Regions from separate parts of the Solibacillus sp. FSL R5-0449 genome, predicted to be linked through region 1. Evidence: predicted binding sites of a transcription regulator. Region 1 holds the regulator's gene; each other region holds the start of a gene.
The links. Region 1 encodes LexA, which represses DNA repair genes until DNA is damaged. Its sites were predicted from a motif close to CGAACATATGTTCG; they were not measured.
Positions count from the first base shown of each region.

Region 2: the regulator LexA is predicted to act here: its motif matches at 1,981-1,994, upstream of recA (recombinase RecA).
Region 3: the regulator LexA is predicted to act here: its motif matches at 2,880-2,893, upstream of uvrB (excinuclease ABC subunit UvrB).

Region 1 covers NZ_CP150239.1:2,176,465-2,181,800, forward strand. Annotated here, with positions in the region: gene MKY27_RS10875 (recombinase family protein) at 1-462, opposite strand, end outside; gene MKY27_RS10880 (LysM peptidoglycan-binding domain-containing protein) at 449-796, opposite strand; gene lexA (transcriptional repressor LexA) at 957-1,580, shown strand; gene MKY27_RS10890 (gamma-glutamyl-gamma-aminobutyrate hydrolase family protein) at 1,664-2,359, opposite strand; gene MKY27_RS10895 (5'-3'-deoxyribonucleotidase) at 2,475-3,020, opposite strand; gene MKY27_RS10900 (DNA alkylation repair protein) at 3,099-3,806, opposite strand; gene MKY27_RS10905 (gamma-type small acid-soluble spore protein) at 4,050-4,466, shown strand; gene glnA (type I glutamate--ammonia ligase) at 4,582-5,336, opposite strand, start outside.
Region 2 covers NZ_CP150239.1:1,074,955-1,080,290, forward strand. Annotated here, with positions in the region: gene pgsA (CDP-diacylglycerol--glycerol-3-phosphate 3-phosphatidyltransferase) at 1-376, shown strand, start outside; gene MKY27_RS05115 (competence/damage-inducible protein A) at 650-1,909, shown strand; gene recA (recombinase RecA) at 2,076-3,146, shown strand; gene MKY27_RS05125 (hypothetical protein) at 3,228-3,404, shown strand; gene rny (ribonuclease Y) at 4,241-5,336, shown strand, end outside.
Region 3 covers NZ_CP150239.1:727,082-732,417, reverse strand. Annotated here, with positions in the region: gene uvrA (excinuclease ABC subunit UvrA) at 1-817, opposite strand, end outside; gene uvrB (excinuclease ABC subunit UvrB) at 823-2,805, opposite strand; gene MKY27_RS03450 (IDEAL domain-containing protein) at 3,161-3,400, opposite strand; gene MKY27_RS03445 (competence protein ComK) at 3,588-4,079, shown strand; gene MKY27_RS03440 (hypothetical protein) at 4,085-4,438, opposite strand; one part of gene prfB (peptide chain release factor 2) at 4,612-5,336, opposite strand, start outside.

The DNA of each region.
Region 1 (5,336 bases):
TTGCGGCTGGTAACCATTTTCTACAGCACGGCGCATTCCCCGGCGAATTTTCGCATTATGCATACGACGCTGATACTCTTCGACAATCGCTAAAATTTCGAGCAGCATTGTATCCATTTCGTTTAATACGACAGGGCCTGCATCATTTAATGTATATACTGTCGCTTCATATTTTTGCAATAGATGAAGAACCGCCATCCGGGCATTCCCGCGCCCTAAACGTGTTTCGTCCTGTACAAATAGTGCTTTAATGCCGTACTCTTTCATATAGTCAAGCATATCTAGCAATCCGTCTCGATCAACATCATAGCCGCTATGCTGATCATTGAAAATCTCCACATCTTTATAGCCGAATGTTTTTGCGTATTTTGTCAGCTCCTCCTGCTGACGTACTAGTGATGTTTCTTGTGTATTTTTATCCGTGCTGACACGGCAATATATTACTGCTTTAGTTTTTATCATTGTTCCCTCTCGCCACTTTAATCGTTTGCATATCGGAGGATTCATTCAGCTGAGCAATGTATTGTGAATTTTTTTCTACAGGTACAACCAATACTTGTCCTAAAACAACTTTTTCATCCAGCATTCCATTTTCCTTTTTTACTTCATTGATCCAATCATGCTTAGCCATTTTACCACGATATTGTTCTGCCAACGACCATAAAGTATCACCATGTTCTATGCTTACGTGTTCGTATAATTCAATTTTATCATCCTGCATCATGAATAAAACCATCATGAGTACAGAGAATAGTAGAAACATTGATGTGAAGCCATTTAATTTACCTTTTTTCATTAGAAAAACCCTCTTTCGAATGTATGTTCGGAATGTTTGTTCTCATAATAATACGAACATATGTTTTTGTCAACCGTTTTTTCGAACTTATGTTTGCATTCATGTTCGCATACTGCTATACTTACCTTAAGAAAAATAGCATGATAAAGAGGTGAGTTAGTTGACACAAAAAATTTCAAAACGGCAGCAAGCTATTCTAACTTTTATAAAAGAGGAAGTTCGTGCTAAAGGCTATCCGCCATCAGTTCGCGAAATTGGAGAAGCAGTCGGTTTAGCTTCCAGTTCAACTGTCCACGGGCATTTAGCTCGTTTAGAAAGTAAAGGGCTTATCCGCCGTGATCCTACTAAGCCGCGTGCCATTGAAATATTGGACCAGGAAGAGATGAACATCGCGAAACAAGGCGTCATTCATGTTCCGTTAATCGGTAAAGTTACAGCTGGTCTGCCTATTTCTGCAATCGAGGATATTCAGGAATATTTCCCGTTACCTGATGCTTACGGCTCACCGGAAGAGGAATTGTTTATGCTTGAAATTATGGGAGAATCCATGATTGAAGCCGGTATTTTAAATGGGGATTATGTCATCGTTAAAAAAACGTCGACTGCGAACAATGGAGAGATTGTTGTAGCTATGACGGAAGACGATGAAGCGACAGTCAAGCGCTTTTACAAAGAAAAAACTCATTTCCGTCTACAGCCTGAGAATAGCTCAATGGAACCGATCATTGTCAACCAGGTTTCTATTTTAGGTAAAGTAGTCGGCCTCTATCGAAATATCCATTAATTATAAACTTGCCATTCTAATAGAATCGGCAAGTTTTTTATTTTCAAACTAAAAAGCCCAGCCGTTGACGACTGAGCTTTCCATTATTTATTGCATGCTTCTACAAAGCCATTAAATAAGCGCTGTGCATAAACGTCTCCAATTGGAGCCAACTCTTCCGGATGCCATTGTACCGCGACACAATACGGATGTGATGCATGTTCTATCCCTTCTATGATCCCGTCTTTCGCAACAGCCGAAATGACGAGCCCTTCCCCAAGCTTTCCGACCGATTGATGGTGAAAGGTATTGACACGGAATGAGTCCTCTTTAAAAATTTCTTTGAATTTGGATGTCTTTACTTCAACCGTATGTGCCAATTCCCCGCGCTTTGAAGGTTGTTTATGTAAAATTGTATTCTCCACTTGGGATGGGATATCCTGAATAATCGTCCCCCCAAATGCTACATTCATAATCTGTTGTCCGCGGCAAATTCCTAGAATAGGCATTTGTCTTTTATAGGCCTCATTCATTAATAAAAGATCGCTGTCATCTCGTTTTCTTACAACACTTCCAATATGGCGGTGCGGTTCTTCATTAAACAGCAATGGGTCGATATCGGCTCCCCCGATTAAAACAAGGCCATCGATTATATTTAATAATGCATCCACGTTTTCTTCTGTAGCATTCGGAATACAGATGGGAATACCTCCCGCCTGTTCAATTGAAGTCAAATACGCATTGTTAATATCCAATTTCTTGTCAAAATCATACATTGTTAATCCAATCATCGGTTTCATTATTTCTATCTCCTTAAAATTTATAGATAATTCCAATAATTTAAATTATACTATTTCGTTATACTAAATGACTACAAAAATAAAAAAGGATTGCATCTTCGCAACCCTTTGATTTTCAAACAATTTCCATTTGTTTTATAAAGTATTCTTTTATTTCTTTCCAGTTATGGACACGCATAAAGCCTTCTTCTGAGCGATTGTACGGCATCGAATATAAAATCCCCGTTCCGTTGAATGCCGTTAGCTGACGCGGACTGTCATCAATTAAATAATCGGTATGTATAACCGCCTTATTACCGCAAAATACAATATTCTGTGTTTTAATAAAAGGTAAATGCTCCATTAACCACTCGTATTTCGCTGTAAATGATCCCGGTACATCCATAGCAGCTGTCGCAATAAAAATTTCATAATGCTCCTGCAGATCTTGAATAACTTCAATTGCGTCTTCATCCAACACTTTTAAATCCCTGAAATAGTCCGGCTCATTTAATAAAGCAAACAATTTTTTCGCATCTTCTCGAGGCAAATCACGCTGAGTTGTCCGAAGAAACTCTTCATCTGTAAAATTTGTTCCGAAATTTTCGTTATATGTAACACGTAATTTCGAATAAAAGTCAGCTAGCACCTGGTCCATATCGATAGCAATACTTTTTTTCATGTAATAAGCCTCCTTGAAATTTTCTGATTTTAGTTTATACAATTTTATTGTGAAAAAACAAGGTATAACTCTTTACAATTAACAACGTACATATTTGCGTTTAAAACCGATCCGCCCTTTTTCCACCTGCTTTTCAATTTCCGCATAAGCATGGAGCAGACCCGGTTTTTTCCCTTCACGTTTCGTTTCAATTGGACCGATTTCGTTTGCAATTTGCATGGCTTCTTCATGTAAAGGTTTAAATGAAACACCAACCGTCATGACAAAATTGTTCATCGCCACTTGAGTGCGTTGAGGTGCCTTATGGATATTTTGTTTTACATACACAAGCATACCCATTAACTTTTCCTTTGAAAATTCCTCGTCTTTACGATTGCCTAACAGCCAGCAGTAACAATGCCAACCCGCCGACATTTTCAGATCTTCACCACTGCCAATCCATTTATCGCTTACTTCTTGCGCAATATCGGATTCCGCCAATGTTACGGCAACTACATAATCAGAAATCATATAGAAATAGGCCTGCTTTATCCAGCGTTCATAATCTTCCTCAGTCATCGCTTTCGGATCTGCAATGATACCTGCAAAATACATTGCATCATAGTTGCCTGTGGCATAGAGTTTTTCAGCCAGGTCCTGATCTATTTTTATTTGTTTTACGAACGGTTTCATTGAGCCGATCGTTACACCGAACAACGGCTCCTTTGCTCCATTGGACATATAGATCTTTTTCGTACGTTCTTTTCCAAGAGCCTCTAACTCTTGCATCATTGTATCGAGTTCCATAATTTCCTCCTCTTACATTAGTAAAATTATTTGTCACTTACTATTATATGATGTAATCGTCCGTCATACATAACGTTCTTCTCAATAATCAGTACAGTTGATTCCTATTCTATTTTAAACAGTATTTGGTTAATATATACAGCACCAATAGGCAAGATTCAATCTCCTTTTTAAAAATTGGCAAATTATTTAACCGCATAATAAAACAACCTCTGAACAGAATAATTTCAGGAGGTGATATTGATGTCAAAAAATAAAAACAACATCAATAATAAAAACGTCGAATTCGGTATGGAAACGGACGTTAATCAAGTAAAGCAGCAAAACCAAAAAGCTGAAGCTAAAAAGCAACAATCTTCTGGTTTATTTGCTAACAGCGCTTTACAAAAGCAATCAAGTTCCTTGAATGCTGAATTCGGGATGGAGACTAACGTAAACAAAGTGAAGCAGCAAAACCAGCAGGCTGAAGCCAAAAAGCAACAAGCTTCCGGTTTGTTCGCAAACAGCGGTTTACAGAAGAAGCTTTCTTCAATGGGCGCTGAGTTCGGCATGGAAACAGATGTTAACCAAGTGAAACAGCAAAACCAGCAGGCCGAAGCTAAAAAACAACAAGCATCGGGACAATTTGGTAAGAACAAATTCCAAAACGGCAATAAATAAAAAAGTTTAGAACCGGCATGTTATTGCCGGTTTCTTTGTCATTCATTATGTGAAACAGACCTCAACATCATACTACGCAAAAAAGCGCCGGAGTTTTTGCTCCAGCGCTTTCTTCTTAGTACATTTTCATATATTGGTCGCGTTCCCACTGATGGACAGTTGAACGGTACATGTCGAACTCAATTTCTTTCGCTTCTTTAAAGTTAGCATAGATGTGGTTGCCTAATGCTCGTTGAACAACTTCATCTTTTGCAAGTAAGTTTAAAGCGTCGTCTAAAGCTGCAGGCAAGTTATCGATGCCGTTTGCTTTACGCTCTTCTTCACTCATCACATAAATGTTGCGGTTGATTGCTGGTGGTGGTGTTGATTTTTTGCGAATTCCTTCAAGACCAGCCTCTAAAATTACAGCCATCGCCAAATATGGATTTGCTGATGGATCGACCGAACGAACTTCTACACGTGTTGAAATGCCGCGAGAAGAAGGGATACGGATTAATGGTGAACGGTTTTGTGCAGACCATGCTACGTAACATGGTGCTTCATAACCTGGTACTAAACGTTTATAAGAGTTTACTGTCGGGTTTGTAATTGCCGTAAAACCTTGAACATGGTCAAGTATACCTGCCATGAATTGCATCGCTGTTTCAGATAGACCCAATTCAGTAGATTCATCAAAGAAGGCATTTTCTTTTCCATTAAACAATGAAACGTTGAAGTGCATTCCTGATCCGGCTTCACCGAATAAAGGTTTTGGCATGAATGTTGCATGTAAACCGTGTTTACGTGCAATTGTTTTAACAACTAATTTAAATGTTTGGATATTATCACAAGCTGTAATTGCATCCGCATATTTAAAGTCAATTTCATGTT
Region 2 (5,336 bases), 1.1 Mb from region 1:
AGTGACGAACTTAGGGAAGTTTTTGGACCCGCTTGCAGATAAGCTGCTCGTTTCTGCTGCCTTTATTTTACTGGTGGAAATCGACCTGGCACCTGCATGGATTGTCATTATCATTATTTCGCGTGAGTTCGCGGTAACGGGACTTCGATTGATTTTAGCAGGACAAGGGGAAGTCGTAGCGGCAAACCAGCTTGGTAAAATTAAAACTTGGGCCCAAATCGTGGCGATTTCTGCATTAATTTTACACAATACGATTTTTACATTAATTGGAATACCTTTTGATATGATTATGCTTTATGTAGCATTATTCTTTACAGTATGGTCTGGATGGGATTATTTCTATTTAAACCGTCGTGCATTATTGGATTCAAAATAAATAAAATTTCTAAAACTAGGTTAGAATTTCTTTATGGATAGGTAAAGGTAATAAGTATCCGTAAAAGATAGAACAGGACTCGCTGATGCGAGGAATGTTTTTCTAATCTAGTTTTTTTTACAGCAGTTGCTAAAACAACTGCTGTAAAAAAAGCCTCTGGCAGATGTCACAGATTTTCTAAAAGTACTTTTGAGTATACGCTATAGCGTATACTCAAAAAATCTGGACTCAATTACGCCAAGGCGAAATTGATATATTTAGGGGGTTTTAGGAATGAATGCAGAAATAATAGCGGTAGGATCAGAATTATTATTAGGACAGATTGCCAATACGAATGCGAAGTTTATTTCGAGCCAGCTTTCGGAACTTGGCATTAATGTTTATTATCATACAGTTGTGGGGGATAACGAGGCGCGGCTTTTAGAAGCGATTAAAATTGCGGAACAGCGCGCGGATGTCATTATCTTCTCGGGTGGCTTAGGCCCGACAAAGGATGATTTAACGAAGGAAGCAATAGCGAAACATTTGAATCGCACATTAGTGTTTGATGAAACAGCACTGTTTGCAATTGAAGAATTCTTCTCGAAGCAAAGACGACCGATGACGGAAAACAATCGGAAACAGGCACTAGTACTGGATGGCTGTGATGTATTGCTGAACCAGCATGGGATGGCACCGGGTATGTTTTTAAAGGAAAATGACCGTATTTATATTTTACTGCCAGGTCCGCCAAAAGAGTTAGAGCCGATGTTCCAGTATGAAACGAAGCCAAAACTGGCGGCACTGCTGCATGACGGCGGCGTTATTTTATCACATGTATTGCGCTTTTATGGAATCGGTGAAGCAGATCTGGAAACACGTATACAGAACATTTTGGAAGAACAGACAAATCCAACAGTAGCTCCGCTTGCGTCAGACGGTGAAGTAACATTGCGCATAACGGCAAAAGCGCAAAACGAACCACAGGCATTCCGTTTGATTGAATTGAAGAAACGCGAAATTCTCGATATTGTCGGAGAATACTATTACGGTGTAAATGATGAGTCGTTAGGATTCAAGCTTGTGCAAATGCTTCTTGAAAATGAATTGACGGTTTCCGCTGCCGAAAGTTTAACGGCCGGTCTGTTCCAGTCGGAGCTGGCAGAAGTTCCGGGTGTCGGGTCCGCATTAATCGGCGGTATCGTAACGTATACGAAAGAAGCGAAAATCAAACATCTCGGAGTTTCGGGTGAACTGCTTGACGAATACGGGATTGTCAGCAGTGAATGTGCTGCGGCAATGGCGACACAAGTCCGTGAAAAGTTCGGTACAGATATCGGTGTCGGCCTGACAGGTGCTGCCGGACCGGGCGATCATGACGGACAGCCTGCAGGGTCGATCTGGGTTGGGATTAAGATCGGTGACACAGAGCCGTTGACGTATCGACTGCAATTATCCGGCTCAAGAAATACAAACCGTATCCGTGCAGTGAAGTTTACGTTCAGCTATTTAATGAGGGAACTGGCGAATAAAGGGTACAAAAAGCTGATTTAGTTGTCGGTTTCTGTTGAAAGAGACGGTTTGGTCCTTGATTTAATGGCATTTAGAAACATTCAAATAAAAAGCGAAAATATGTTCGCTTTTTTCTTGAATGTTATCTCATTAGCAAGTATAATAGAGACATAAGTTAAATAAAGCTTTTTCTTAAGGAGGAAATAGTTTGAGCGATCGTAAAGCAGCATTAGATATGGCGTTAAAACAAATAGAAAAACAATTCGGTAAAGGTTCTGTCATGAAGTTAGGTGAGAACTCGAATAACAAAATCGATACAACTTCATCAGGCTCTATCGCAATTGATGCAGCATTAGGTATAGGCGGATATCCGCGCGGACGTATTGTAGAAGTTTACGGACCGGAATCATCTGGTAAAACAACGGTTACATTACATGCCATCGCAGAAGTACAAGCTAACGGCGGTACAGCAGCATTTATCGATGCTGAGCACGCACTTGACCCAGTATATGCGCAAAAATTAGGCGTTAACATTGACGAATTATTACTATCTCAGCCGGATACAGGTGAACAAGCACTTGAAATCGCGGAAGCTTTAGTACGTTCTGGCGCGATCGATATTATTGTTATCGACTCTGTAGCAGCATTAGTACCAAAAGCAGAGATCGAAGGCGAAATGGGTGACTCGCACATGGGTCTTCAAGCGCGTTTAATGTCTCAGGCATTACGTAAATTATCAGGTGTTATCAACAAATCGAATACGCTTGCTATTTTCATCAACCAAGTACGTGAAAAAATCGGTGTTATGTTCGGTAACCCAGAAACTACTACAGGTGGACGTGCCCTTAAATTCTACTCTTCTATCCGTTTAGAAGTACGTCGCGGTGAAGCGATTAAGCAAGGTACTGAAATTATCGGTAACAAAACGAAAATTAAAGTCGTGAAAAACAAAGTAGCACCACCATTCCGTACAGCGGAAGTGGACATTATGTACGGTGAAGGGATTTCTAAAGAAGGCGAAATCGTCGACATCGGTGCAGAACTGGACATCATCCAAAAGAGCGGTTCTTGGTATTCTTACAACAGCGAACGAATCGGCCAAGGTCGTGAAAATGTAAAACAATTCTTCAAAGAAAACCCAGCGATCAAAGAAGAAGTAACAGAAAAAATCCGTCAACACTTCGGTATCGGTGAACTAGGCTACACAATCGGCGCCAATGATACAACAGACGAAGAAGAACTGGACGAACTAGAATTATTCGAAGACGAAAAAGAATAATGACTGGTACAGACCCAAGCGAAGAATTTTGCTTGGGTTTGTTTGTGTGGGTGGGGGTGTGGGCTTGCCTGGGTGGTGTGGGTGATTTTATTAGAAGAAATATGGAGGTTATTAGAAGATCTCTGGGTGATATTAGAAGGTTTGAGGGTTTTATTAGAAAATTGTGCTGATGGGGCAGATTTTGATGGGGTTAGCTTGAGAATAGCGGTGGAAAAGTGGTCACGGGAACTTTTATTAGAAGAAATTCCGCTTTATTAGAAAATCTCGGTCCGATATTAGAAGAACGGGAAGGGATATTAGACAATCGGGAGCACTTATTAGAAGAAGTGCGGGATATATTAGAAGTTCGAAAGTTTATTAGAACAAATAAAAATATATTAGAACATTTTAGGATTTATTAGAACTTTGAGGGGGCTATACTAGCCGGCAATTTTATTAGAAGAAATATGAGGGTTATTAGAAGAACTCAGGGTGATATTAGAAGGTTTGGAGCTTTTATTAGAAGATTGGACTGGATTGACCGATTTTGTTTGGAGTTAGTTTGAGAAAAGTGGTGAAAAAGTCCAGCAGGAACTTTTATTAGAAGAAATTTCGCTTTATTAGAAAATCTCGGTCCGATATTAGAAGAACGGGAAGGGATATTAGACAATCGGGAGCACTTATTAGAAGAAGTGCGAGATATATTAGAAGTACGAAAGTTTATTAGAACAAATAAAAATATATTAGAACTTTTTAAGATTTATTAGAACTTCCATCAGCCAGCCACCGAACCCCCACACACATGTATATAATGGAAAAATAAGGTTACACTAAAACCACAGGGCACACGCGCTCTCTACAACAACTCCCAACCCTATTTAGAAAATTTTAGGTTATACCAAATCCTATCAACACCGCAAAACCAACGCAACCAAAAAATATAAAAAACCCCTTAAACCATGGCTATTCTTGACATACCTTATTTTGAACTATACAATTAAAATGTATAATTTCTAAATTTTGAAATGAATAGGCGGTATGTTTGAATAATTCAGATATATTTAGCCGACTAAGAGAACATCAGACATATATAGGCATAGGAGGGAAACGATATTATGGAAATGATACTCCCTGCTTTGCTAGGATTCGCTGTCGGTGTCGCTGTTATCTATTTCTACATGAAAAACGTGAATGAATCAAAAGTGACTGGTGCAAAGCATGTTGCCGAGCAAATCGTGGAAGACGCGAAACGTGAAGCAGATGCACTTAAAAAGGAAGCACTGCTTGAAGCAAAGGATGAAACTCACAAATTTCGAACTGAAGCGGAAAACGACATTCGTGACCGTCGTGGAGAGCTTCAGAAACAAGAGAACCGTTTATTGCAAAGAGAAGAAAACCTTGACCGCAAAGATGAAACTCTGAACAAAAGAGAGATAAGCTTAGAGCGTAAGGAAGAAGCTCTAGCTAGCAGACAACAGCATATTGAACAGATGGAAAGCAAAGTAGAACAACTTGTTGCAAGTCAAAAAACTGAGCTTGAGCGCATTGCAGCTCTTACGCGCGAAGAAGCGAAAGAGGTTATCTTGAAGGAAGTTGAAAACGAACTTTCTACAGATATTGCTGTAATGACGAAAGAATCGGAATTGCGTGCAAAAGAAGAATCAGACAAAAAGGCTCGAGAAATTTTATCACTTGCATTACAACGCTTTGCAGCTGACCATGTTGCAGAAACAACAGTGTCCGTTGTAAATCTGCCGAATGATGAGATGAAAGGCCGTATTATTGGTCGTGAAGGCCGTAACATCCGTACATTAGAAACACTTACAGGTATCGATTTAATTATTGATGATACACCTGAAGCGGTTATTTTATCCGGCTTTGATCCGATCCGCCGTGAAACAGCTCGTCTTGCATTGGAAAAACTAGTTCAAGATGGTCGTATTCACCCAGCACGTATCGAAGAAATGGTTGAAAAATCTCGCCGTGAAGTGGATGAGCAAATCCGCGAAACAGGTGAGCAAACAACATTCGAAGTAGGTATCCATAACCTGCATCCGGATTTAATGAAAATTCTTGGTCGTATGAAATACCGTACAAGCTATGGTCAAAACGTATTGAAACACTCAATCGAAGTAGCCCATTTAGCAGGATTGCTTGCTGCTGAACTAGGCGAAGATGTGACATTAGCGCGTCGTGCAGGTTTACTGCATG
Region 3 (5,336 bases), 1.4 Mb from region 1:
ATGGACTGTTGAATGAGAACATGCGCGGCTCAAGTTCACCGATCGAAAAACCGCAAAGCGGGCATGCATGATGCTCACTGAATAACAGCTCCTCATGATCGATAACATCGACAAGAACACGGCCATCCGCAATTCTGAGCGCTGCTTCAAGCGAATCACTTAATCGTGTTTCATTGCCCTCTTTTATGACAACGCGGTCCACGACTACTTCAATTGTATGTTTTTTATTTTTATCCAGCTCGATATTGTCATCGAGATCACGCAGTTCCCCGTTTACTCGGATACGTACAAAGCCTTGTTTTTTCAAGTCTTCTATCAGCTTTACATGTGTCCCTTTTTTCCCTTCGATAACAGGAGCAAGGAGCTGCATTTTCGTGCGCTCCGGATATTCCATCAGGCGGTCGACCATTTGTTCAACCGTCTGTGACGTAATTTCAATCCCATGGTTCGGGCAGTACGGTTTTCCGATACGTGCAAAAAGCAACCGCAAATAATCGTAAATTTCCGTTACTGTACCGACAGTCGAGCGCGGATTACGGCTCGTTGTCTTCTGGTCAATCGAAATGGCCGGTGATAGCCCTTCAATTGTATCGACATCCGGCTTGTCCATCTGTCCTAAAAATTGTCGTGCATATGCAGACAATGATTCGACATAGCGTCGCTGCCCCTCCGCATAAATCGTATCGAATGCCAGTGACGATTTACCCGAACCTGAAAGCCCTGTCACAACAACAATTTTATCGCGAGGAATTGTGACATCAATATTTTTTAAATTATGCGCTCGTGCACCTTGTACGACAATTTCTGTATTTTTCACATTGTTCACCCTTCTGCTTTCAATTCAAATATCATGTCACGCAATTCAGCCGCGCGTTCAAAGTCCAGCGCTTTTGCGGCTTCTTTCATTTCACCTTGCAATGTCTCAACAAGCTTCTCCAGCTCTTTTTTCGTCAGCTTTTTGCCGCCTGTTACTTTTGTAATATATGTTTCTTCCCCTTCCGCAGCTTGTGTAGCACGGATAATCTCAGGAATCTTTTTAATAATAGTTTTCGGTGTAATCCCATGTTTTTCATTGTAGGCCATTTGAGTTTCACGACGGCGTTTCGTTTCACCGATCGCCTTTGTCATTGAATCCGTCATATTGTTGGCATACATAATGACATGACCGTTCGAGTTACGTGCAGCCCGTCCAATCGTTTGAATAAGTGAACGTTCCGAACGCAGGAACCCTTCCTTGTCCGCATCCAAAATCGCGACAAGGGAGACTTCGGGAATATCAAGACCTTCCCTTAATAAGTTAATGCCGATCAGCACATCATAAGTTCCTTTACGAAGCTCACGGATAATTTCGATCCGCTCCAAAGTTTTAATTTCGGAATGCAGGTATTCTACTTTCAAGCCCATTTCTTTTAAATAGCTTGATAAATCTTCAGACATTTTCTTCGTCAATGTCGTAACGAGTGTCCGTTCATTACGACGGATACGCTCATGGATTTCATCGATAAGATCATCAATCTGCCCTTCAATCGGACGGATATCAATTGTCGGATCAAGCAGCCCTGTCGGACGAATAATCTGCTCCACCATTTCCGGTGTATGCTCCAATTCGTATGGACCTGGTGTTGCTGACACATAGATTGCCTGGCTTACCTTTGACTGGAACTCATCAAACATTAGCGGGCGGTTATCGAGTGCGGACGGCAAACGGAAACCATGTTCCACCAGTACCCCTTTCCGAGCCTGGTCTCCATTATACATACCACGTACTTGCGGTAATGTAACATGGCTTTCATCAACGACTAGCAAAAAGTCTTCCGGGAAGTAATCGAGTAATGTATAAGGTGTCGCACCTGCTTCACGCAATGTTAAATGGCGCGAATAGTTTTCGATACCTGAGCAAAAGCCCATCTCTTTCATCATTTCCAGATCATAGTTTGTCCGTTGCTCCAGACGCTGTGCTTCCAGTAATCGGTCTTCCGAACGCAATACTGCCAGACGCTCTTCCAGTTCTTTTTCGATATTTGCAATGGCCACTTTCATCTTTTCTTCACGGGTAACGAAGTGGGATGCCGGGAAAATCGCTACGTGCTGACGGTCCCCTAAAATTTCGCCCGTCAATGCATCCACTTCACGGATCCGGTCTACTTCATCTCCGAAAAATTCGATACGGATACAGTGTTCATCGCGTGATGCCGGGAAAATTTCGACAACATCCCCGCGTACTCGGAACGTACCGCGTGTAAAGTTAATATCATTCCGTTCATATTGAATGTCTACCAGTTTTCTTAATAACTGGTTGCGCTCGATTTCCATTCCTGTACGAATGGAAACGACCATTTCACGATATTCTTCCGGATTACCGAGACCGTAAATACACGAAACGGACGCGATAATAATAACGTCTTTCCGTTCAAATAGAGCAGTCGTTGCCGAGTGGCGCAATTTATCGATTTCTTCATTAATACTTGAATCCTTTTCAATGTACGTATCGGTTTGCGGCACATACGCTTCCGGCTGGAAGTAGTCATAATAGCTGACAAAATACTCAACCGCATTGTCCGGGAAAAATTCTTTAAACTCACTATATAATTGGCCGGCCAGTGTTTTATTGTGTGCCATCACGAGCGTCGGCTTATTCACTTCTTTAATTACATTGGAAATCGTAAATGTTTTACCTGTCCCTGTCGCCCCAAGCAATGTCTGGTGACGCTTGCCTTCTTTAACCCCTTGTACGAGCTGTTTAATCGCTTCCGGCTGATCCCCGGCAGGCTGATAGGCGGACTTTATTGTAAAAGTTTCTGTCATATTCAGATTGTCCTTTCTGTCGCTTATGTTATGTTCTATTTTAACATACCCGTTTTTAATTTACGATAAAATTGCGAACGTACATTCGAATTTTGTGCGGTTGGGTCTTTTTAGGTAGGCTGGATTTATTAGAACTTTGGTGACGGATATTAGAAAATTTCGGTGACTTATTTGAAGATTGGGAACGGTTATTCGAAAATCTCGTGCACTTATTAGAAGAATTATCCTTTTTATTAGAAAATAACCAATTTATTAGAACTATTTTAATTTTATTAGAAACTTTCAACAACTTATTAGAAAATAACCAGAACCTGCTGCTTGCCCATAAAAAAAAGCCACCTGAATAGGGCGGCTCTTAAGAAACGGTTTCCAATAACTCTTTTAACTCTGTAGTATAGCTGTGAAATGCTTGTTCGTTCTTTTGATCTAACGATGTATCGATAAGTAGCTTTAATTGTTCAATACGTTGCATCCGCTGCAACCGACTAATAAATAAATCTAAATAAATCTCATTCAATAGCTTCTCTGCATGATGTTCAGTGGACTGCTGACTAACCGCTTTTAAAAAGTCTGTATACGAATAATATTTATCCATCGATATCACCTCGACCTCTTTTAATCATTATAAGTTAAAAGTCATTTAATTTGCAATATATTCTGAAAAATTATCATATGACAGAATTTTCTAAATATAATGTTGATTTTTAGCAAATTATGCAGTAGTTTAGATGTATAGTGAAAATTTAAGCGATTAAAAAAGTAGGAAAGATAGGGGATACAAAATGATTAGTAATTTAACACAAAAAACCAATTACATTATTTCTAACTCTACCTTCTGTTTACAGTCCTATCAGCAACGAGATAAAATTCACACTGCCATTTTGGACAAGTACGGCCAATCCACATCTCCGTATAAACCTTTAAAAATCATTCGGGATACGTGTCGTCTGCATGGAAGTTCCTATGACGCCAGCAAATATCAGGCACGACGATTTTTCGGAGAGAATAAACATAAATTGCCGATCATGGTGGCCTATGATTTCGGTGATCCGTGCATTTTATTTCCACTATTTTCGCCGTTTTCACCTCAAAATATATGGTTATCCTTGAATCCTATTATTAATATTTGTGAAGACGGAGATAAAACGCTCGTAACTTTTGTGGATAATACTGAGATTAGTCTGGATATCAATATGAAATCATTCAACCAGCAATATGTACGCGCTGCGATGTACTATAAATATCTGCTTTTACAGCGCAATGCCATCTTATAAGAGCATCAACTTTTTTTAAAATATTCAGCAAGAAGTAACTCACTTTGATTACGAAGGCGAATATTCGAATATCTTCTGCACTCCATGATTCCCCCAAAGTAAAAATGATACTCGGTAAACAAATCATCCGTTTTGCCTCTCACTAAGCGCATCTGATGAAGTTTAAAATAGTCCTTCGTTTCTTTTAAGTCATGCTCTATTTTGATACGTACAGCATCGATTAATTGCAAATAGGGATTTTTAAATTTGAACGGACTTTGCTCCACTATTGTGTAATCTTTCCCAAGAATAATTAACAGCAACGGCAAATAAATCCCAGCCTCATAATACGGAATCGTTTTAGAAGGAATTTGCAGCATACGAATACCTCCAATTAATAAGAACATTTGTTCGCATATGTATTTTCACATATTTTTTTAAATCTGACAAGTGGAAAATTATTACTTAGCTTAAATTTCACTAAAAAAACCGTGCCTTAGCTTTTTACTAAGGCACGGTTTTCACTTTCTTGAGCGGATAACCGCTGAAGATGTTAGTATGAGATTTTTGATCGTAAATAGGCAGTAATGAAAATATCGAGGTCGCCGTCCATTACAGCGCCTACATTTCCTGTTTCGGCACTTGTACGGTGATCTTTTACCATTGAATACGGATGGAATACATATGAACGAATTTGTGAGCCCCAGCCGATTTCCTTCTGCTCTCCTCGAATTTCATCCAGCTGTGCCTGCTGCTTTTCGATTTCCAGCTGATACAGCTTCGATTTCAGCATTTTCATTGCTGCATCACGGTTTTTAATTTGTGAACGTTCTGACTGACATTGTACAACGACACCTGTTGGAAGATGGGTAATACGTACAGCCGAGTCGGTCGTGTTAATATGCTGACCACCGGCACCAGTTGCGCGGTACGTATCGACCTTCAAATCTTCTGTTCGAACGTCGATTTCGATTTCGTCATTGAACTCCGGCATAACATCACATGAAACGAACGATGTATGACGGCGGCCTGAAGAATCGAACGGTGAAATACGTACTAGACGGTGTACGCCTTTTTCCGCTTTTAAATAGCCGTATGCATTATGGCCTGAAATTTGAAGTGTAACCGATTTAATGCCGGCTTCATCGCCAGGCAAATAGTCGATTGTCGTTACTTTAAAGCCGCGCTTCTCTGCCCAGCGTGTGTACATACGTAATAGCATCGAGCCCCAGTCCTGCGACTCGGTACCACCTGCACCTGGATGCAGTTCTAAAATGG